Regions from separate parts of the Streptomyces sp. NPDC002513 genome, predicted to be linked through region 2. Evidence: riboswitches for the same ligand, from Rfam matches in the RefSeq annotation. Region 2 holds a riboswitch; each other region holds the start of a gene.

Region 1 (6,817 bases), on a different contig from region 2:
CCGGGTCGATGATGCCTTCCTTGACCAGGTCGACGTACTCGCCGGTCGCGGCGTTCAGACCGTGCCCCGGGGTCAGGTTGCGCACCTTCTCCACCACGACGCCGCCCTCGAGGCCGGCGTTGACGGCGATCTGCTTCAGCGGGGCCTCGAGCGCCAGCTTGACGGCGGCGGCACCGGTGGCCTCGTCGCCGTTCAGGTCCAGCTTCTCGAAGACCTGGGAGGCCTGGAGCAGGGCCACGCCACCACCGGCGACGATGCCCTCCTCGACGGCCGCCTTCGCGTTGCGGACGGCGTCCTCGATGCGGTGCTTGCGCTCCTTGAGCTCGACCTCGGTGGCGGCACCGGCCTTGATGACGGCCACGCCGCCGGCCAGCTTCGCCAGGCGCTCCTGCAGCTTCTCGCGGTCGTAGTCGGAGTCGCTGTTCTCGATCTCGGCGCGGATCTGGTTCACCCGGCCCGCGACCTGGTCGGCGGAGCCGGCACCGTCGACGATCGTGGTCTCGTCCTTGGTGATGACGACCTTGCGGGCGCGGCCCAGGAGGTCCAGGGTCGCGTTCTCCAGCTTGAGGCCGACCTCCTCGGAGATGACCTCGCCGCCCGTGAGGATGGCGATGTCACCGAGCATGGCCTTGCGGCGGTCGCCGAAGCCCGGGGCCTTGACGGCGACGGACTTGAAGGTGCCGCGGATCTTGTTGACGACCAGGGTCGACAGGGCCTCGCCCTCGACGTCCTCGGCGATGATCAGCAGCGGCTTGCCCGACTGCATGACCTTCTCCAGCAGCGGGAGCAGGTCCTTGACGGAGCCGATCTTGGAGTTGGCGATCAGGATGTACGGGTCGTCGAGCGACGCCTCCATACGCTCCATGTCGGTGGCGAAGTACGCCGAGATGTAACCCTTGTCGAAGCGCATGCCCTCGGTGAGCTCGAGCTCCAGACCGAAGGTCTGCGACTCCTCGACGGTGATGACGCCTTCCTTGCCGACCTTGTCCATGGCCTCGGCGATCAGCTCGCCGATCTGGGTGTCGGCGGCGGAGATGGAGGCCGTGGAGGCGATCTGCTCCTTGGTCTCGACGTCCTTCGCCTGCTCCAGCAGGGCGGCGGAGACGGCCTCGACGGCCTTCTCGATACCGCGCTTCAGAGCCATGGGGTTGGCACCGGCGGCCACGTTGCGCAGGCCCTCGCGGACCAGCGCCTGGGCGAGAACGGTCGCGGTGGTCGTACCGTCACCGGCGACGTCGTCCGTCTTCTTGGCGACTTCCTTGACCAGCTCGGCGCCGATCTTCTCGTACGGGTCCTCGAGCTCGATCTCCTTGGCGATGGAGACACCGTCGTTGGTGATCGTGGGGGCGCCCCACTTCTTCTCGAGGACGACGTTGCGGCCCTTGGGGCCGAGGGTCACCTTGACGGCGTCCGCGAGCTGGTTCATGCCGCGCTCGAGGCCGCGCCGCGCCTCCTCGTCGAACGCGATGATCTTGGCCATGTGAAGTGGTCCCTCCAGGACTGGGGGTGATTACTCCGGACCGCGCCCGCGCCCGCGACGGACGGCCCCGACCGGAGGTTCCTTGCCCCACCCGGCCCGCAGCCTCACCGACTCGGTCCTTCTTTGTCACTCTCACCTTCAGAGTGCTAACGCCAATGATTAGCACTCGCCCCGGTCGAGTGCAAGGCGCTTCCCGTGAAGCGGGCTCGTCGGGGGGTGGCGGCCGGGTGACGGGCGGGCGCACGGCGCGCCCGCGAAGCGAGCCCGCCCAGGGGGGGCACACACCTGCCCGCGTCACCGCTCCCGCGCGCCCCCGCCGCACCCCCGGCCCACCGACCCACCGACCCACCGGATCCGGACAGACCGAGGGGCTCGTACCCCTACGGGATACGAGCCCCTCGACACGTCGAACAGTTCAGTCGTCGGCGCGCTACCTCAGCCCGCCAGGCGGACCATGTCCGCCTGCGGCCCCTTCTGACCCTGCGAGATCTCGAATTCGACCCGCTGGCCCTCTTCCAGGGTGCGGTAGCCGTCCATCTGGATCGCACTATAGTGGACGAATACATCCGCACCACCGTCGACCGCGATGAAGCCGTACCCCTTCTCCGCGTTGAACCACTTGACGGTGCCCTGAGCCATGCCTAACTCCCCTATTACTGGCCCTTGCACAGATCCACACTTCGCGGATCCGGGTCAGACCTCACCCCCCAACGGTTGGGGGCGTGCGCCGGAACGCGTCGACCGCGGCTGAATGTATCTGTCCAACTGCCCTGCGCAACAGGTCACTTGGACGAGAAATCCAGGCATGACCGGTCGGGAATGTACGGAGAATTCACCAGAATTCAGGGCAAGTCGGGCCCGACAAAAGGAATGGATGGCGCAAAACCCATGCCCACTTTGGCTACTTCTTGCCCAGCGGGTGGTTAAGGACTCCGGTGGCGCGACCGGAATCCGGGAGCGGGTTCCCCAACTCTACCGTGCTCAACCATGCAGAATTGCCCCCTCCGCTTCTCTCGCGGAGAGGGCAATTCGATGAACTCTCGGCGCTTTGCCTTACCGAAGGCGAACGATCGCGCCGGGGTGAGCGGCCGTCAGCCGCCGGCGACCGCCGGGATGATGGAGACGCCCGTGCCGTCCGGGGTCGCCGTCTGAAGGCCCTGCTCGAAGCGGACGTCGTCGTCGTTGACGTACACGTTGACGAAGCGGCGCAGCTTGCCCTGGTCGTCCAGGACGCGGGCGGCGATGCCGGTGTGGTTCTTCTCCAGGTCGGCGATGACCTCCGCGAGGGTCGCCCCCTCGGCGGCGACCTCGGCCCGGCCCCCGGTGTAGGGGCGCAGGATGGTGGGGATACGTACGGTCACGCTCATGCGAGGCCAGCCTCTCGGAAGGAGTCCAGGGTCGGACGGATCGTCGCGGTGAGGCCGGTGCCCGCCACCGCGTCCAGGGTCTTGAGGCCGTCGCCGGTGTTGAGGACGACGGTCGTCTTCGTCGGGTCGAGCGCACCGCTCTCGACCAGCTTGCGGGTCACGCCCACCGTCACGCCGCCCGCCGTCTCCGCGAAGACGCCCTCGGTGCGGGCGAGCAGCTTGATGGCGTCCACGATCTGCGCGTCCGTCACGTCCTCCACGGCCCCGCCGGTGCGGCGCGCGATGTCGAGCACATAGGGACCGTCCGCCGGGTTGCCGATCGCCAGCGACTTGGCGATCGTGTCCGGCTTCTGCGGCCGTACGACGTCGTGGCCGGCCTTGAACGCGGTCGACACCGGCGAGCAGCCCTCGGCCTGGGCACCGAAGATCCGGTACGGCCGGTCCTCGACCAGTCCCAGCTCGATCAGCTCCCGCAGCCCCTTGTCGATCTTCGTGAGCTGGGAGCCGGAGGCGATCGGGACCACGATCTGGTCCGGCAGCCGCCAGCCCAGCTGCTCGGCGATCTCGTACGCCAGGGTCTTGGAGCCCTCCGCGTAGTACGGACGCAGGTTGACGTTGACAAAGCCCCAACCCTCGCCGGCCGGGTCGCCGATCAGCTCCGAGCAGAAGCGGTTGACATCGTCGTAGTTGCCCTCGATGCCGACCAGCTCGCCGCCGTAGATCGCGGCCATGACGATCTTGCCTTGCTCCAGGTCGTGCGGGATGAAGACGCAGGAGCGCAGCCCGGCCCGGGCCGCCGCGGCGCCCACCGCGCCCGCCAGGTTGCCGGTGGAGGAGCAGGAAAGGGTGGTGAAGCCGAAGGCGCGCGCCGCCTCCAGCGCCTGGGCGACCACGCGGTCCTTGAAGGAGTGCGTCGGGTTGCCGGAGTCGTCCTTCACATACAGCCCGCCGGTCACACCCAGCTCGCGCGCCAGGTTGTCGGCCTTGACCAGCTTGGTCCAGCCGGGGTTGAGGTTCGGCTTGCCGGCGACGTCCGCCGGGACCGGCAGCAGCGGCGCGTAGCGCCAGATGTTCGCGGGGCCGGCCTCGATCCGCCGGCGCAGTTCCTCGGTGTCGTAGCCCGAGAAGTCGTACGCGATCTCCAGCGGGCCGAAACACTCCTCGCAGGCGAAGACCGGGCCGAGCGGCACCCGGTGGCCGCACTCGCGGCAGGACAGGGCCGCGGCGGGGCCGAGGTCCACGGAGTTCACGGAGTCGGTGCTGCTTGCAACTGTCTGCACAGCCATGTCAGGCGAGGCCCTCTCTCCTCATCTTCCTCACGACGCATCTCGCCGTGAGACGGATTTGGCACCTTCCCTAGCCGGGAGCCTCGCGAGGACGATCATCACTGATCTACGAGAACCGGCTGGAGGGTTGCCGGGGCTTCATCGGGCCGTGTCCCTCTGCCCCTCTGGATGAGCTGTATGCGGTTGTTTCACTGGTTGTCAGCAGCGGCGACCCCCGACATGCGATGGTCACCGGCGTTGTTCAAGACTGTAACCGAAGGCCACGACAGTTGAGATAGTCGTCCGAACCGCGAGATGGATCACCACGGACAAGCCGGAGTCAAGCCGGGGACAAGGAGCCGCAGACCGTGCTGGAAGAAGTCGAGCGCTGGCTGAGCACCCGCTCCTGGTCCGTGACCGATCGTCCGCTCCACCAGATCCTGGCCGCCAAACGCGCCTCGGGCTCGTCGGTCAGCGTCGTGCTGCCCGCGCTCAACGAGGAGGAGACGGTCGGCGAGATCGTCGCCGTGATCCGGCACGACCTGATGCGGCAGATCCCGCTCGTCGACGAGATCGTCGTCGTCGACTCGGGTTCCACGGACCGCACCTTCGAGGTGGCCGCGGCGGCCGGCGCGACGGTGGTGCACCGCGACACCATCCTGCCGCGCATTCCTGCCGTGCCCGGCAAGGGCGAGGTGCTGTGGCGCTCCCTCCTGGTCACCCGCGGGGACATCGTCTGCTTCGTCGACGCGGACCTGAGGGAGTTCTCGTCGGACTTCGTCTCCGGGATCGTGGGCCCGCTGCTCACCGACCCGGGCGTGGACCTCGTGAAGGCGATGTACGACCGGCCGCTGGCCCTGCCCGGTGAGCCGGCCGCCGGGCCGGCGGCGGGCCAGGGCGGCCGGGTCACCGAGCTGATGGCCCGCCCGCTGCTCAACATGCACTGGCCGCAGCTCGCCGGGTTCGTCCAGCCGCTCGGCGGCGAGTACGCCGCCCGCCGCTCGCTGCTGGAACGGCTCCCGTTCCCGGTCGGGTACGGAGTGGAGCTGGGCGTGCTGGTCGACGCCCTGCATCTGGTGGGCCTGGACGCCCTGGCCCAGGTCGACGTCGGGGTGCGCCTGCACCGCCACCAGGACGGCCAGGCGCTCGGCCGCATGGCCGCGGCGATCTACCGCACCGCGCAGTTGCGGCTGGCCCGCGGCCATCTGGTCCGCCCCGCCCTCACCCAGTTCGAGCGCGTCGAGGGCCGCTTCGAGCCGCGGACGTACGCGGTGGACACCGAGGAGCGGCCGCCGATGGCGGAGATCGCGGAGTACGCGGACCGGCGGGCGGCCTGAGCCGTCCGGCCCCGGGCGGACCGCGTCCGTGACGCCGGCCGTCGTATACGGTTCAGCGGACGGCCGAAGGGAACGTTTGAGCGTTTTCGGCTCGGGCTAGGTTTCGTGGCATGGCTTCGAATGCGGCTTCCGTTCTCGTGGCGTCCAACCGCGGCCCGGTCTCCTACGCGCTGGACGACACGGGACAGCTCACCGCCAAGCGCGGCGGGGGCGGACTGGTCTCCGGCCTGTCGGCGATCGGCCCCGACACGGACGCGGTGTGGGTCTGCTCCGCGCTGAACGACAGCGACCGGGAGGCCGTACGGCGTACCGGCGGCAGGCTCGATCCGGCCGACACCGGCGGCCAGCGCGTACGGATGCTCGACATCGACGCGCAGGTGCACGCCGCCGCGTACAACGGCATCGCGAACTCGGTCCTGTGGTTCGTGCACCACATGCTGTACCAGACGCCGCTGGAGCCGGTCTTCGACGCGGAGTTCCGGCGGCAGTGGGCGGCGTACGAGACCTACAACCGGGCGTTCGCCGAGGCGCTGGCGGAGGAGGCGGCGCAGGGCGCGGCGGTCCTGGTCCAGGACTACCACCTCGCCCTGACCCCCCGGATGCTCCGCGAGCTGCGGCCCGACCTGCGGATCGGCCACTTCTCGCACACGCCGTGGGCGCCGCCGGAGTACTTCCGTCTGCTGCCCGACGACATCGCCGCGCGGGTGCTCGGCGGGATCCTGGGCGCGGACCGGGCGGCGTTCCTCACCCAGCGGTGGGCGGACGCGTTCACGGACTGCTGCCACGCGGTCCTCGGCCCGGACCTCCCCTCGGGCACCCGCGTCGGCGTCCACGGGCTGGGCGCGGACGCCGAGTTCCTGCGCGAGCGGGCGCACCGGCCGGATGTGGACGAGCGGATGCGGGTCCTGCGGGAGCAGATCGGCACGGGCCCCGACGGCAGGCCCCGCAAGTCGATCGTGCGGGTGGACCGCACGGAGCTGTCGAAGAACATCGTGCGCGGGCTGCTGGCGTACGAGGAACTGCTCCGGTCGCGTCCCCAGTGGCGCGAACGGGTCGTCCACGTGGCGTTCGCCTACCCGTCCCGGCAGGACCTGGCCGTCTACCGCGACTACACGGCGGAGGTCCAGCGGGTGGCGGCGGAGATCAACTCCCGTTTCGCCACCCCCGGGTGGACCCCGGTGGAGCTGCACGTCAAGGACGACTTCGCCCGCTCGCTCGCCGCGTACCGGCTGGCGGACGTGGCCCTGGTGAACCCCATCCGGGACGGTATGAACCTGGTCGCCAAGGAGGTCCCGGTGGTCTCCGACGAGGGCTGTGCCCTGGTGCTGTCGCGGGAGGCGGGGGCGTACGAGGAGCTGGGCGAGGACG
Region 2 (6,817 bases):
CGCGGAGCTGTTCAGCGGGGCGCCACGGGCCGCCCTCACGCCCGCGACGGCGCTCTTCGTGCACGGCAGCTGGGTGCATCTGCTCGGCAACATGCTGTTCCTCTATGTCTTCGGGGCGATGGCCGAGGAGCGGATGGGCCATCTGGAGTTCGCCCTGTTCTACGGGGGCTGCGGCTATCTGGCGCTCCTCGGGTACGCGGCGGCCCACGCGCAGTCGACGCAGACGCTGGTCGGGGCCTCGGGGTCGATCTCCGCGGTGCTCGGCGCGTTTCTGTTCCTGTTCCCCGGGGCCAGGGTGACCAGTCTCTTCCCGTTCCTCTTCTTCCTGCCGCTGCGCTTTCCGGCCTGGGTGGTGCTGCCCTTCTGGGCGACACTGCAGTGGATCGCGGCGGACCGCGCCACCCAGGGGCCCGGGGTCGCCTACCTCGCCCATGTCGTGGGGTTCGCACTGGGCTTCCTCTACGCCTGGGTGCGCAGGCCCGTGCTGGCGGCGCGTCCGTGAGTCCCCCTCGCCCCCTCCTCCGCCACACCGGCCGGCACGAGCGCCCCGGCGGACGAACCAGCCGCCGAAGAGGGCCGCCGAGGCGCGGCCGGGTGGCCGCCGACGCTGCCGGGACAGCGTCTGTTGGTGAGCGGTGGGGCAGGTCTTAGAGTGACAGTCCGAGCGTGCACCTAGGGAGACAGCCAGCCGTGATCACTGCGATCGTGCTCATCAAGACCAGCGTGGACCGGATCCCCGAGATCGCCGAGTCGATCGCCGCGCTGGACTCCGTCAGCGAGGTCTTCTCCGTCACCGGCACCTACGACCTCATCGCCATGGTCCGGGTGCGGGCCCACGACGACCTGGCGGACGTCATCCCCGGCCGGATCAGCAAGATCCCGGGCGTCCTGGGCACGGATACGCATGTCGCCTTCCGCACGTACTCCCAGCACGACCTGGAGGCGGCGTTCGCGATCGGGCTCGACAACTGACTCCCTTCCGGCCGGCGCACCAGGACCCGGGCTCGGCGATCGGTCGGGGGCGTCAGACCGCCGGAACGCACCGCCCGTCCTGTGTGCGGTAGGTCCACCGCGCGCCCTGCCGGACCAGCTCCGCGACCGCCCGGACGAACCGCTCGACATGCTCGTCGGGCGTGCCCGCGCCGAAGCTGACGCGGATGGCGTTCAGGGACCGCTCGCCGGGTGCGGCCTCGGGGGCACCGCACTCGCCCGGGGCCTCCGGGTCGCCGCCCAGCAGGGTGCGCACCAGCGGATGGGCGCAGAACAGGCCGTCGCGGACGCCGATGCCGTACTCCGCGGAGAGCGCGGCGGCGAAGTGGGAACTGTTCCAGCCGTCGACGACGAACGAGATCACACCGACGCGGGGCGCGTCGTCGCCGAAGAGGGAGAGCACCTTGACCTCCGGGACCCCGGCGAGTCCCTCCCTGACCGTGCGGACGAGGTGCTGCTCACGGGCGACGAGCGCGTCGAAGCCCGCCTCGGTGAGGGCCTTGCAGGCCGAGGCGATGGCGTAGGCACCGATCACGTTGGGCGAACCGGCCTCGTGCCGCGCGGCGGTCTCGTGCCAGTCGACGTCCACTCCCCCGTCCGTCCGCCGGGTGACCCGGCGGCTGGCGCCGCCGCCCGCGAGATAGGGCTCGGCCGCGCGCAGCCAGTCGGCGCGGCCCGCCAGCACGCCGGAGCCGAAGGGGGCGTACAGCTTGTGGCCGGAGAAGGCGACCCAGTCCACGTCGAGGTCCGTGACCGACACGGGGTGGTGCGGGGCGAGCTGGGCGGCGTCCAGGACGATACGGGCGCCCTGCGCATGGGCGACCGCCGCCAGCTCGCGTACGGGCCACAACTCACCGGTGACGTTGGAGGCGCCGGTGACACACACGAGGGCCGGTCCGCGGGAGTCGCGGTCCGCGAGGGCGCGCTCCAGGGTCCGCACGGCCTGCCGCGGGGTGCGCGGGGCGTCGAGGACGGTGACCCGGGCGTCGCGCCAGGGCAGCAGCGAGGCGTGGTGCTCGGTCTCGAAGACGAAGACCTGGCAGCCGGCCGGCAGGGCGGCGGCCAGGAGGTTGAGCGAGTCGGTGGTGGACCGGGTGAAGATCACCTGGTCCGCCTCGCGGCAGTCCAGGAACGCGGCCACGGTCCGGCGGGCGTTCTCGAAGAGGTCGGTGGACAGCTGCGACAGATACCCGGCGCCGCGGTGGACGCTGCCGTAGTACGGCGCGTACGCCGCCACGTCGTCCCACACCCGCTGCAACGCCGGGGCGCTGGCCGCGTAGTCGAGCGCGGCGTAGGTGACGGTGCCGCCCGTGACGAGCGGCACGCTGACATCCCTGCCCAGAACGGGCAGCGGGGCACAAACGGACGGGTCGGCGGCAAGGGTGGAGACGGACATGGGTGCACTCCCGTGAAAGGCAGGTGGGATCACCGTGCCGGAGGGCGCGCAGAACGCGCGCCTGCGTCAACGGCACAGGAAAGGGTGAAGGGTGAAGAAGGGCGAAACGGGATGCGGAGGCGGGGCTCTGCGGCCCTAGCGCATTCGCTTGCTCACGGAAGGCTCCCTCGAACGACCAGGACCCCTGGCCCCACGCTCATGCACCGCGTGTGAGGGGTCCGCGCTTGCCGCAGACCTCGCTGCCTGCGGCCTGGTCTTCACCCGGGGCACCCCGCCACGGACGGAGGGTTGCCGGACAGCCGGCCGGGGCCGAGTGGCTGTCGCTCATGACCTGGGCAGGACGTTACGTGACGTGATCAGCCGGCCGCAACAGCTGTCCGGATGCCGGGACATGCGCCGGATGTCCCTGCGGCGGTGTACGAGAGGGGGAGCCCGGCCGTGCCGCGCTCCCCCCACTCCCCTGGGCTCACCGGTGGCTTGCGGCCACCCAGCGTTCCAGCGTCCGCTTCGCGGCCCCCGAGTCGATCGACTCCTGCGCCCTCTGCATCCCGGCGCGGAGCTGCTCGGCCAGCGGCGCCCCCGTCGGCTCCAGGGCCACCAGCGCCGCCGCCGAGTTCAGCAGCACCGCGTCCCTCACCGGACCGGTCTCACCGTCCAGCAGGCGCCGCGCCACATCGGCGTTGTAGGAGGCGTCGGCCCCGCGCAACGCCTCCACCGGCACCGGCTCGATGCCGACGTCCCGGGGATCGAAGGTCTCCTCGGTGACCGTGCCGTCGCGGACCACCCACACCCGCGACGTCGAGGTCGTCGTCAGCTCGTCCAGTCCGTCGTCGCCCCGGAAGACCAGGGACGAGTTCCCGCGTTCGGCCAGGACGCCCGCCACGATGGGCGCCATCCGCGGGTCGGCGACGCCCACCGCCTGTGCCTTCACCCGCGCCGGGTTGGTCAGCGGACCGAGCACGTTGAACGTCGTACGGATCCCGAGCTGCCCGCGCGCCGCGGCCACATGGCGCAGCGCCGGGTGGAACTTCACCGCGAAGCAGATGGTGATCCCGGCCTCCTCGGCCACCTCGGCCGTCCGCCGCGGGGTGAGGTCCAGATTGATGCCGAGCTTCTCCAGCACGTCCGAGGAGCCCGACGCGGACGACGCGGCACGGTTGCCGTGCTTGACCACCTTCGCGCCCGTGCCGGCCACCACGATCGACGACATCGTGGAGATGTTCACCGTCCTCGCGCCGTCGCCGCCCGTGCCGACGATGTCGACCGCGGGACCCGGCACCTCGATCACGTTCGCGTGCGCGTACATCGCCCGGACGAGCCCGGTGATCTCCTCGACCGTCTCGCCCTTCGCCCGCAGCGCGACGACGAAGGCGGCGATCTGCGCGTCCGTCGCCTCGCCGCGCATGATGCGGTCCATCGCCCAGGCCGTGTCGTCCACGCTCTGGTCATGGCCGTCCAGCAGCGCGTTCAGCACCCGGGGCCAGGAACGGCCCGCCGCGGTGTCGCCTCCAGCGGGGTTCACAGCGCTCATAAGCCGCTCCTGGGTCGGTGTCCCGGTGGGGACACGCTTCTCGAACAGGTCCACCCTATCCAGCCCCGGGCACGGCGAAGGGCCCCGTCCGGTCGGACGGGGCCCTTGGACCGTGGCGTGGCGCGCGCAGCGATCAGTGGTGGCCGTGGCCGCTCGTGATCTCCTTGTACTCCTCGACAGTGGGCTTGGGGATCTGGTTGTCCTCCCCGTAGTAGGCGTTGCTCAGCCTGGCACGCAGCTTCTCCGAGCCCTTGACCTTCCGCTCGACGCCGTTCTCGTCGACCGTCGGACCGATCTCGGCCGGCTTGTACTGCTCGTGCGCCGTGAGCGTGTGCAACTGCTCCTGGCTGAGCGGCTCGTGGACCTCGATGAACTCACCGTGCGGCAGCCGCTTGATGATGCCCGACTCGCGGCCGTGCAGCACCTTGTCGCGGTCGCGGCGCTGGAGGCCGAGGCAGATCCGCTTGGTGACGAGGAACACGAGCACCGGCACCACGAAGAAGGCGATGCGGACGAACCAGGTGATCGCGTTGATCGACAGGTGGAAGTGCGTGGCCCAGATGTCGTTGCCACCACCCAGCAGCATCACGAAGTACCAGGAGATCCACGCGGCACCGAAGGCCGTACGCGTCGGCGCGTTGCGCGGGCGGTCCAGGATGTGGTGCTCGCGCTTGTCGCCGGTGATCCAGGCCTCGATGAAGGGGTACGCACCGATGGCGACGAGGGTCAGCGGGAAGAGCACCAGCGGGATGAACACGCCCAGGACGAGCGTGTGGCCCCAGAGGTTGATCTCCCAGCCGGGCATGGCACGGATGAGACCCTCGGCCTGGCCCATGTACCAGTCGGGCTGGGCGCCCGTGGAGACCTGGTCCGGACGGTAGGGGCCGATGGCCCAGATCGGGTTGATCTGCGCGACCGCCGCGACGGCCGCGATGGCACCGAAGACCAGGAAGAAGAAGCCTCCGGCCTTGGCCGTGTAGACCGGCAGCAGCGGCATGCCGACGACGTTGTTGTTGGTCTTGCCGGGACCCGCGTACTGCGTGTGCTTGTGGTAGAAGACCAGGATCAGGTGGCCGACCACCAGGCCGAGCATGATGCCCGGCAGCAGCAGGATGTGGATCGAGTAGAACCGGGCCACGAAGTCGCCGCCCGGGAACTCGCCGCCGAAGAGGAAGAACGACAGGTACGTGCCGACGATCGGCACGGACAGGATCGCGCCCTCCATGAAGCGGACACCGGTGCCGGAGAGCAGGTCGTCCGGGAGCGAGTAACCCGTGAAGCCGGTGAACATGCCCAGGACGAACAGCAGGAAGCCGAACAGCCAGTTGATCTCACGCGGCTTGCGGAACGCACCCGTGAAGAACACGCGCATCATGTGCACGAACATGCCGGCGAGGAAGATCAGCGCCGCCCAGTGGTGGATCTGCCGGATCAGCAGACCGCCACGCACGTCGAAGCTGATGTGCAGCGCCGAGTTGAACGCCTCGCTCATCAGCTGGCCCTGCAGCGGCACGTAACTGCCGTGGTACACCACCTCGTTCATCGAGGGGTGGAAGAACAGCGTCAGATACACACCCGTGAGGATGATGACGATGAAGCTGTAGAGGCAGACCTCACCCAGCATGAACGACCAGTGGTCGGGGAAGATCTTGCGCATGTTCGACTTGGCCAGGGAGTAGATCCCCAGGCGGCCGTCGGCCCAGTCGGCGAGGCGCTCGCCGGCCGGTGCCCTTCCGCGCGAAGCGCCCGCCGCGTCAGCGGCAGACCGATTCGTATTGCTCGATGAAGTGCTCATCCGCGCTCCCAGAAAGCAGGACCGACGGGCTCTTCGAAGTCGCCGAGCGCCTCGAGGTAGCCGTCCGCGTTGACGCCGATGCGCAGCTGCGGCAGGGCGTGACCGGCCGGGCCGAAGATGACCCGGGCACCGTCGGAGAGGTCGAAGGTGGACTGGTGGCACGGGCAGAGGACGTGGTGCGTCTGCTGCTCGTACAGAGAGATCGGGCAACCGACGTGGGTGCAGATCTTCGAGTAGGCCACGATGCCCTCGTGGGACCACTCGAGTTCCTTCTTGTCCTTGATGTTCTCCGGCTGCAGCCGGACCAGCATCAGGGCGGCCTTCGCGATCTCCGTCTGGAAGCCCTCGTTCGCCTCCTCCAGGCCTTCCGGCTTGGCGAAGGTGAGCGAGCCCACCGCGACGTCCGAGGGACGCATCGGCTGGTTCGTGTTCATGTTGACGAGGAGCTTGCCCTTGCGCCACAGCGTGTGGCGCAGCTTGGTGCCCGGCAGCGAGCCGAGGTCGCGCAGCAGGAACACTCCGGAGAGCGGCACCAGGGCCAGCGCGCCGAACATCGTGTTCCGGATCAGCGTGCGGCGGCCGAGCTGCGACTCCTTGGCACCCGCCTGGAAGTCGGCGAGGACCTGCGCCTTGACCTCCGGCGACGCCTCGACCGGGTGACGCTCGTCGGCCACCTCGACGTCGGACATCAGGGTGCGGGCCCAGTGGACCGCGCCCGCGCCGATCGAGAACAGCGCCACGGCCAGCGTCAGGCCCAGCGCGAAGTTCATCGCGCTGATGTGCCCGATCGGGAAGACGTAGATCGCCTTGTCGTTCGGGATGGTGACGTACGAGGCGATGAAGCCGACGGTGGCCAGCATCGACACGGTGAACAGCAGGGCAACCGTGCGCTCGGAGCGCTTGGCGGCCTGCTCGTCGATGTCCTGGATCCGGTGCTCATGGGGCGGCAGGCCCGGGTCGGCGAACGGGTTCTTCTCGTCCGCGACCGCCAGGGCACCGTGCTCGGTGTCCTGCTCTGCGGGCAGGTTCTCTTCGGGAATGTCTTGGCTACTCATGACTTCTTGGCCTTTGCGGTCCGAGCGGCGACCCAGACGGCGACCGCGAT
Region 3 (6,817 bases), on a different contig from region 2:
GCCACGGCTGTGACCGAGGGCCATCCAGTCGGCGATCGAGGCGCCGAGGGGGCGGGTGATGACGTACGCGGACCAGAACGCGGGCACCGCGCCCAGCAGGCCCCCGCGGTGCGCCACGGCCGGGACGCAGATCGCGACGGCGTACAGGACGACGGAACCGAGGTAGCCGAGGCCTATGGTGGCGGTCAGGTCGCCGGCCGCCGTGCCGAGGGCGAACGTGGCCAGGACCGCCGCCCAGTAGAACGCCTCGCGGCGGCGGGAGTCGATGCTGTGGATGGACAGGGTCCGCTCGCTCGCGTACCAGATGATGAAGACGGCGGCCAGCGCCACCATGAAGAGAGGCGTCGACAGCGTGTAGGGGACGCCGAGGCCCACGTGCAGGACGTCCGCGGCCATCGTGCCGAACACGCTGACCATGACGATGGCGGTCCAGTAGACCCAGGCCACGTACCGTCGCACGGTGAACTGCGCGACCAGCGACACCAGCAGGGCCAGACCGCCCAGACCGACGGCAGGGATCGGGCCGAGCAGGTGCGCGAGATAGTCGGACGCGGTTTCGCCCATGCCCGTGGTGAGAACCTTGATGATCCAGAAGTACACGGTCACTTCCGGCACCTTGTTCGCCATGCGGCGTAGTGCGGTACGGGAGTGCGGCCGGTCATCAAGGACGTGCTCTGTGGTCATGGCACGCACGATGTCATGACCAACTGCCGCTCTCCCAGGTTTCTTTGCCATTGTTTTGGGGCTTCTGGTGCATGAGTTGCCACAGGGGCGTCCCCACCTGAAAGCGACCTGAACACATCGGGGAAATGGCTGGTCAACGGCGTGCGGGGCGGGTAGAGGGGCCGGGCGCCGGGTGACGGCGCACGCGGCGGGCCGCGTCAGTGGTGGGTGATTCCCGCCGCCAGCGTCCGCGTCCAGGGGGCCGCCACCTCGTCGGCCCCCATCGACACGATCAGGTGGCACAACATACCCATGGCGAAGAAGTCCTGGATCCGCCGCTCGCTGCCGCCGGACACCCCGCGGACGTACTCCACCAGCCGGGCGTACCCCTGCCGGACGGCCTCGCGCACCGCGGGCTCCGAGACGGCCGCCGCCTGCGCGTGCAACTGGATCAGCATCAGGTCGTGGTCGCTGATGAGCTTGGCGTAGGAATCCCCCATGGCCGAGAGCACCGCCTCGGGAGAGCTTCCCCCGGCCTCGGCGGCCGCCCGTTCCAGACTCGCCCGCACCTGTACGAAGCAGTGCTCGACCACGGCGACGAACAGCAGCTCCTTGTTGGGGAAGAGCCGGTAGACGTACGCCTGGGAGATCCCGGCCGCCCTGGCGACCTCGGCCGTGGTGGTGCCGAAGTAGCCTCGCGCGGCGAACGCCCCGATCGCGGTGCGCAGCACCGTCTCGCGGCGTTCCTCGGCGGTGGACAACTGGCGAGGGCGGTCCTTCTGCATGTGAGTACCCAATCGGTCACACTTTGGGGTGTCAAGGTTCCCCGTCTCCGCCTCGGCAGCAGCCTTGGCCGGCGCCGGAGAGACCTCCCGCTGGGGGACTCGTCGGCGCCCAACTACCGTGATCCGCCCCTCCCGTGCGGCGCTCTCACCCCGTGGACCCCCTCTTGACGCGGGCCGGAGCCCGATCGACACTCCAGTAGGGATTTCCTAGTGAACAGGTAGGGAAGCATGGGACGCCTGGAGCCGGTCATCGGCCGTGTGCACCGCACCCGCCGGCGGTCCCTCCTTCTGACCTCCCGCCGTCACATCGACCTGCTGCGTGTCTGCAGCGCGTCCGGTCCCCTGCGCTGAACCGGCGGTGCCGGGCTCGCGACCCGCCCCGTCCCGTGACCGGGGAGCACCGCCCGCCCGTGGGCCGCCACCCACCGCACCCTCGCGCACCCAGACCCCGGGGAGAGACATGTCCGCCCATGCCCTGACCGCCCTCCCGTACGCCTCGCCCGGTCCCGCCTTCCGGGGCAGGATCGGCGGCGACGCCCGCAGCGGCCACTACGCCGTACCGCGCCGCTACCGCCTCCACCTGTCCCCGTCCTGTCCGCACTGTCTGCGGATCGCCATCACCCACAGCCTGCTGGGCCTCGACGAGGTCCTGCCCGTCACCCTGCTGCCCGCGGTGCCCGACGGACCCGGCGGCGAACACTCCGCGCTGCGCCCGCTGTACGAGGCAAGCGCCCATCGCTACCCGGGAGCCGCCGTGGCGCCGGTGCTCAGCGACGACTGGTCGGGCCGGATCGTCAGCACCCACGCCCCCGACATCATGCGCGACCTGGCGCGCCGCTTCGGCGCGGGCCGCCCCGCGCTCTACCCGCAGGGCGCCGACCCGGAGATCGAGGGCGTCCGGCGCCTGTGTGCCCAGGGCATCGACGCGGCCGCCCAGCGCGCCGGACGCGCCGACGCCGAGGGCGAGGACGGCAAGGACAGAGACGCCGCACTCGGCTCGCTGCTGCGCACCCTGCGGTCACTGGAAGGCCGGCTGTCCCGCCAGAAGTATCTGCTGGGCAATCAACTCAGTGCGGCAGACGTGGAGTTGTGGGTCACCCTGGTGCAGCTCGACACCGTGCACCGCTGGCACCTGGACGCCGAGGCCGTGCACCGCGTCGCCGGCCATCCGCACCTGTGGGCCTACGCCCGCCGGCTGGCCGCCGATCCCGCCTTCGGCCCGCACCTCGACCTCGACGGGATCGCCCGCCGGCATCACGCCCACTGCCGCGGTCCGGAGGCCGCGGGCGCGGCCGTGCAGATCCTGGACTGGGCGGCGCACGTTACGGGCGGCGCGGCGGCGACGCCCTGTTGACCGGCGGCCGGCGCTCCCGCGCACGTATCACCTGACGGACGCACGTTGACAGCGCTTCGGGCGCCTGTCTTAACTTACGGCCAGAAAGGTCATGAGCGTCAGCGACAAGCCCTGGCTTGCTGACCGGCAACCCTCGCTCCGCAGTGGGGTGCCCCAGGTGACGACCCGACCGGATGACGTTTCGGTAAGCGCGTGGCCCCACGGGCCGGAAGAGTGACGGTGGCAGTGATGGACGCAGCTTCGAGGACAGCCGCTCAGCGGCCCCGTTGCAGCGTCCTGCTGTGCGCGAACCGCTCCGTCGATCTCCTCCGCGTCAACAGCGCACTCTGTACCACCCCGGGCTCTGCCCGCTGTCACGGCTGACGGCGTTCCCCCTCCCTGACGCGCACCGCCGCCGTGGTGCGCCCATGTTTCCGTCCCGCCCCCGGTCCCGTGCGCCTCCCACGCCCCCTCGCTCCCGACGGCCCGTGCCGCCCGGTCGTGCGGTGGCGCGCGCCGCCCCGGGGCGTCCGACTCCGCTGGAGCCTGCCATGACTGAACCCCTCGGCACTGCCGTGTCCCTCGCCCCGGCACCGCCCGACGACACCGGCGCGGCGCCCCCGACGGCCCAGCGGGTGCTGCCGCTGCGCCGGCCGGGCCGCTGGATCGTCACCGCCGTCGTGCTCGTGCTGGTGGCCCAGTTCGTCCACGGACTGGTGTCCAACCCCTTCTACCAGTGGGACCGCTTCGCCTACTGGTTCCTGCGCCCCACCCTCCTCGACGGACTGCTCGTCACCCTCGAAGTCACCGCGCTCAGCGCGGTACTGGGCCTGCTCGGCGGAATCCTCCTCGCTCTGGCCCGGCTGTCCAGGAGCCCCGTGCTGCGCGCGGTGAGCTGGACCTATGTATGGGCGCTGCGTTCCACACCGCTGATCGTCGTGCTGATCTTCCTCTACAACTTCAGCGCGCTGTACAAGACGCTGAGCATCGGCGTCCCCTTCGGCCCCGCCTTCTTCGCCTTCGACGAGTCACGGCTCGCCACCGACATGACCGTCGCCGTCGTCGGCCTGAGCCTGAACGAGGCGGCCTACGCCGCGGAGGTCGTCCGCGGCGGCATCCTCTCCGTCGACCAGGGCCAGCACGAGGCGGCGGCCGCCCTCGGGCTGCCCAGGAGCTACCAGTTCCGCAGGATAGTCTTCCCACAGGCCCTCCGGTCCCTCATCCCCGCGTACGTCAACCAGCTCATCGGCCTGATCAAGGGCACCTCACTGGTGTTCTACGTCTCGCTGCTGGACCTGTTCGGCTCCGCGCAGACCATGGGCAGCACCTACCCCGGCGACATCGTCCCGCTGCTGCTGGTCGTCACCGTCTGGTACCTGATCCTCACGAGCCTCGTGTCGGTCGTCCAGTTCCACGTCGAGCGGCACTACGCCCGGGGCGCCGCCCGGACCCTGCCGCCCACCCCGTTCCACCAGCTCCGCAACGGTCTTCGCGACCTGCGGGACCGTGCGCGCAGGGAGGCCGCCGTATGACCACCGAGACGTCGCCGACCCGCCCCGCCGCCGTAGAGGTCCACGACGTGCACAAGTCGTTCGGCGCCCACCGGGTGCTGAACGGCATCGAGTTGACCGTACGGCCGGGCGAGGTGACCGTGATCCTCGGCCCGTCCGGCTCCGGCAAGTCGACGCTGCTGCGGGTGATCAACCACCTGGAGCAGCCCGAACGCGGCTATGTCAGCGTGAACGGCGAACCCATCGGCGTACGCAGGCACGGCGACCGCCTCAAGGAACTGAGTGAGCGGGCCATCCTGGCCCAGCGCGGCCGCATCGGGTTCGTCTTCCAGAACTTCCACCTCTTCCCGCATCTGACGGTGCTGGACAACGTGACCGCCGCCCCGGTCGCGACCCGGGCACTGAGCAGACCCGCGGCCGAGGAACTGGCCCGCGACCTGCTCGGGCGGGTCGGACTCGCCGACCGGGCGGGGGCGTATCCCCGGCAGTTGTCGGGCGGCCAGCAGCAGCGCGTGGCCATCGCCCGCGCGCTCGCCCTGCGCCCTGGCGTCATCCTCTTCGACGAACCCACCTCCGCCCTCGACCCCGAACTCGTCGGCGAGGTGCTCGCCGTCATCAAGGACCTGGCCCGCGGCGGCACCACCCTCGTCATCGTCACCCATGAGATCGGCTTCGCCCGCGAGGTCGCCGACCGGGTGGTCTTCATGGACGACGGCCGGATCGTCGAACAGGGGCCGCCCGCCCAGGTTCTCGACCATCCACGGCACGAGCGGACGCGGGACTTCCTGAGCAAGGTGCTCTGACCTCACCCGTCACCCCTCACCCCTCCCGGCCGTCCGCGGCCCGCCCGGTCCGCGTCGCCGCACATCCGTTGCCGCCCCACACCCCTGGCCCCCATCGCTCCCCCCACCCGCACCGCCCTGTCCCGCCCCACCGCTCACCGAACAAGGACCGCCATGCGTACTCTCACTCTCCGCACCCGCCTGGGCCGTGGCCTCACCGCGGGCACCGCCGTCGTCGCCCTCGCCGCCGGGCTCGCCGCCTGCGGGGGCGACAGCACCGCCGCCACCACCACGGACAGCGCGGCCTCCGGCACGGTCGCCGTGGGGCGGCTCTCCAACGGCGCCGCCCGGGGGACCACCCTGAAGGTGTCCGAGGTGAAGTCGATCAGCGCCGAACTGCCCGCGGCCCTGCGCCGCAGAGGCACCCTGGAGATCGGCGTCGGCGCCCTGCCCTCCGGCTTCCCCCCGCTGGCGTACGTCGGCAGCGACCAGAAGACCCTCACCGGGGCCGAACCCGACCTCGGACGCCTGGTGGCCGCGGTCCTCGGCCTCAGACCCGAGGTGAAGAACTCGACGTGGGAGAACCTCTTCGTCGGCATCGACAGCGGCAAGGTCGATGTCGCCTTCTCCAACGTCACCGACACCGAAGAGCGCAAGAAGAAGTACGAGTTCGCCTCCTACCGCAAGGACGACCTCGCCTTCGAGGTGCCCGAGAAGAGCACCTGGAACTTCGCCGGCGACTACGAGAACCTCGCGGGCAAGACCGTCTCCGTCGGCTCCGGCACCAACCAGGAGCGCATCCTCCTGGAGTGGAAGGCGAAGCTGGCCAAGGAGGGCAAGAAGCTCACCGTCAAGTACTTCCAGGACACCAACAGCATCCATCTGGCGCTGGCCGCCGGCAGGATCGACGCGTACTTCGGTCCCAACCCCGCCATCGCCTACCACATCGCCCAGACCGCGCACACACCTCGGGCGACCCGCAACGCGGGCACGTTCTCCGGTGCCGGCGAGACGCTCCAGGGTCTGATCGCCGCGACGGCGAAGAAGGACAGCGGTCTGGCCAAGCCGGTCGCCGACGCCATCAACCACCTGATCGAGAACGGCCAGTACGCCAAGTGGCTGGCCGCCTGGAACCTGTCGAACGAGGCCGTCACCAGGTCGCAGCTCAACCCGCCGGGCCTGCCGCTCGACAACTCCTGACCGCCCGCGCGGCCCCTTCGGCCTCGTCCCGACCCCGTCGCCGTGCCCTCCTCGCGTGAGGGCCCGGCACTCTCGTTACGGACTTCCAGGAAGGCACCCACTCGTGTCCTCACCCTCTCCTTCCCCCCTGCATCTCGCCGTGGCGCTCGACGGCACCGGCTGGCACCCCGCCTCCTGGCGCGAGCCGGAGGCCCGGCCCCGGGACCTGTTCACCGCCGGCTACTGGGCCGGCCTGGTCGCGGAGGCCGAGCGGGGTCTCCTCGACTTCGTGACCTTCGAGGACGGGCTCGGCCCCCAGTCGTCGCACGCTTTCGGCCCGGACGAACGCACCGACCAGGTCCGTGGCCGCCTCGACGCCGTCCTGATCGCCGCCCGGGTCGCCCCGCTGACGCGACACATAGGGCTGGTGCCGACCGTGGTTGTCACCCACACAGAGCCGTTCCACATCTCCAAGGCCATCGCCACCCTCGACTACGTCAGCACCGGTCGTGCGGGCGTCCGGGTCCGGATCAGCGCGCGCCCGGACGAGGCCGCGCACTTCGG

What was found. A riboswitch is a leader RNA that binds a small molecule or an ion and turns the genes downstream of it on or off. The one in region 2 is predicted to bind S-adenosylmethionine.
Region 1: it holds a riboswitch for S-adenosylmethionine, as region 2 does, so the genes downstream of both, thrC (threonine synthase) here and ACWD5Q_RS03020 (aminotransferase class V-fold PLP-dependent enzyme) in region 2, are expected to answer to the same signal.
Region 3: it holds a riboswitch for S-adenosylmethionine, as region 2 does, so the genes downstream of both, ACWD5Q_RS09610 (amino acid ABC transporter permease) here and ACWD5Q_RS03020 (aminotransferase class V-fold PLP-dependent enzyme) in region 2, are expected to answer to the same signal.

The regions. Positions count from the first base shown of each region.
Region 1 is NZ_JBSFXK010000004.1:220,708-227,524, forward strand. Features, by position in the region: gene groL (chaperonin GroEL) at 1-1,480, opposite strand, end outside; gene ACWD5Q_RS05070 (cold-shock protein) at 1,916-2,119, opposite strand; gene ACWD5Q_RS05075 (MoaD/ThiS family protein) at 2,572-2,847, opposite strand; gene thrC (threonine synthase) at 2,844-4,133, opposite strand; SAM riboswitch class I at 4,152-4,308, opposite strand; gene ACWD5Q_RS05085 (glucosyl-3-phosphoglycerate synthase) at 4,481-5,449, shown strand; gene ACWD5Q_RS05090 (alpha,alpha-trehalose-phosphate synthase (UDP-forming)) at 5,560-6,817, shown strand, end outside.
Region 2 is NZ_JBSFXK010000003.1:49,681-56,497, reverse strand. Features, by position in the region: gene ACWD5Q_RS03030 (rhomboid family intramembrane serine protease) at 1-502, shown strand, start outside; gene ACWD5Q_RS03025 (Lrp/AsnC family transcriptional regulator) at 691-972, shown strand; gene ACWD5Q_RS03020 (aminotransferase class V-fold PLP-dependent enzyme) at 1,025-2,386, opposite strand; SAM riboswitch class IV at 2,602-2,718, opposite strand; gene trpD (anthranilate phosphoribosyltransferase) at 2,853-3,917, opposite strand; gene qcrB (cytochrome bc1 complex cytochrome b subunit) at 4,051-5,712, opposite strand; gene qcrA (cytochrome bc1 complex Rieske iron-sulfur subunit) at 5,709-6,767, opposite strand; gene qcrC (cytochrome bc1 complex diheme cytochrome c subunit) at 6,764-6,817, opposite strand, start outside.
Region 3 is NZ_JBSFXK010000010.1:2,316-9,132, forward strand. Features, by position in the region: gene ACWD5Q_RS09590 (COG4705 family protein) at 1-684, opposite strand, end outside; gene ACWD5Q_RS09595 (TetR/AcrR family transcriptional regulator) at 882-1,448, opposite strand; gene ACWD5Q_RS09600 (hypothetical protein) at 1,677-1,799, shown strand; gene ACWD5Q_RS09605 (glutathione S-transferase C-terminal domain-containing protein) at 1,909-2,802, shown strand; SAM riboswitch class IV at 2,890-2,999, shown strand; gene ACWD5Q_RS09610 (amino acid ABC transporter permease) at 3,333-4,313, shown strand; gene ACWD5Q_RS09615 (amino acid ABC transporter ATP-binding protein) at 4,310-5,095, shown strand; gene ACWD5Q_RS09620 (ABC transporter substrate-binding protein) at 5,249-6,274, shown strand; gene ACWD5Q_RS09625 (LLM class flavin-dependent oxidoreductase) at 6,378-6,817, shown strand, end outside.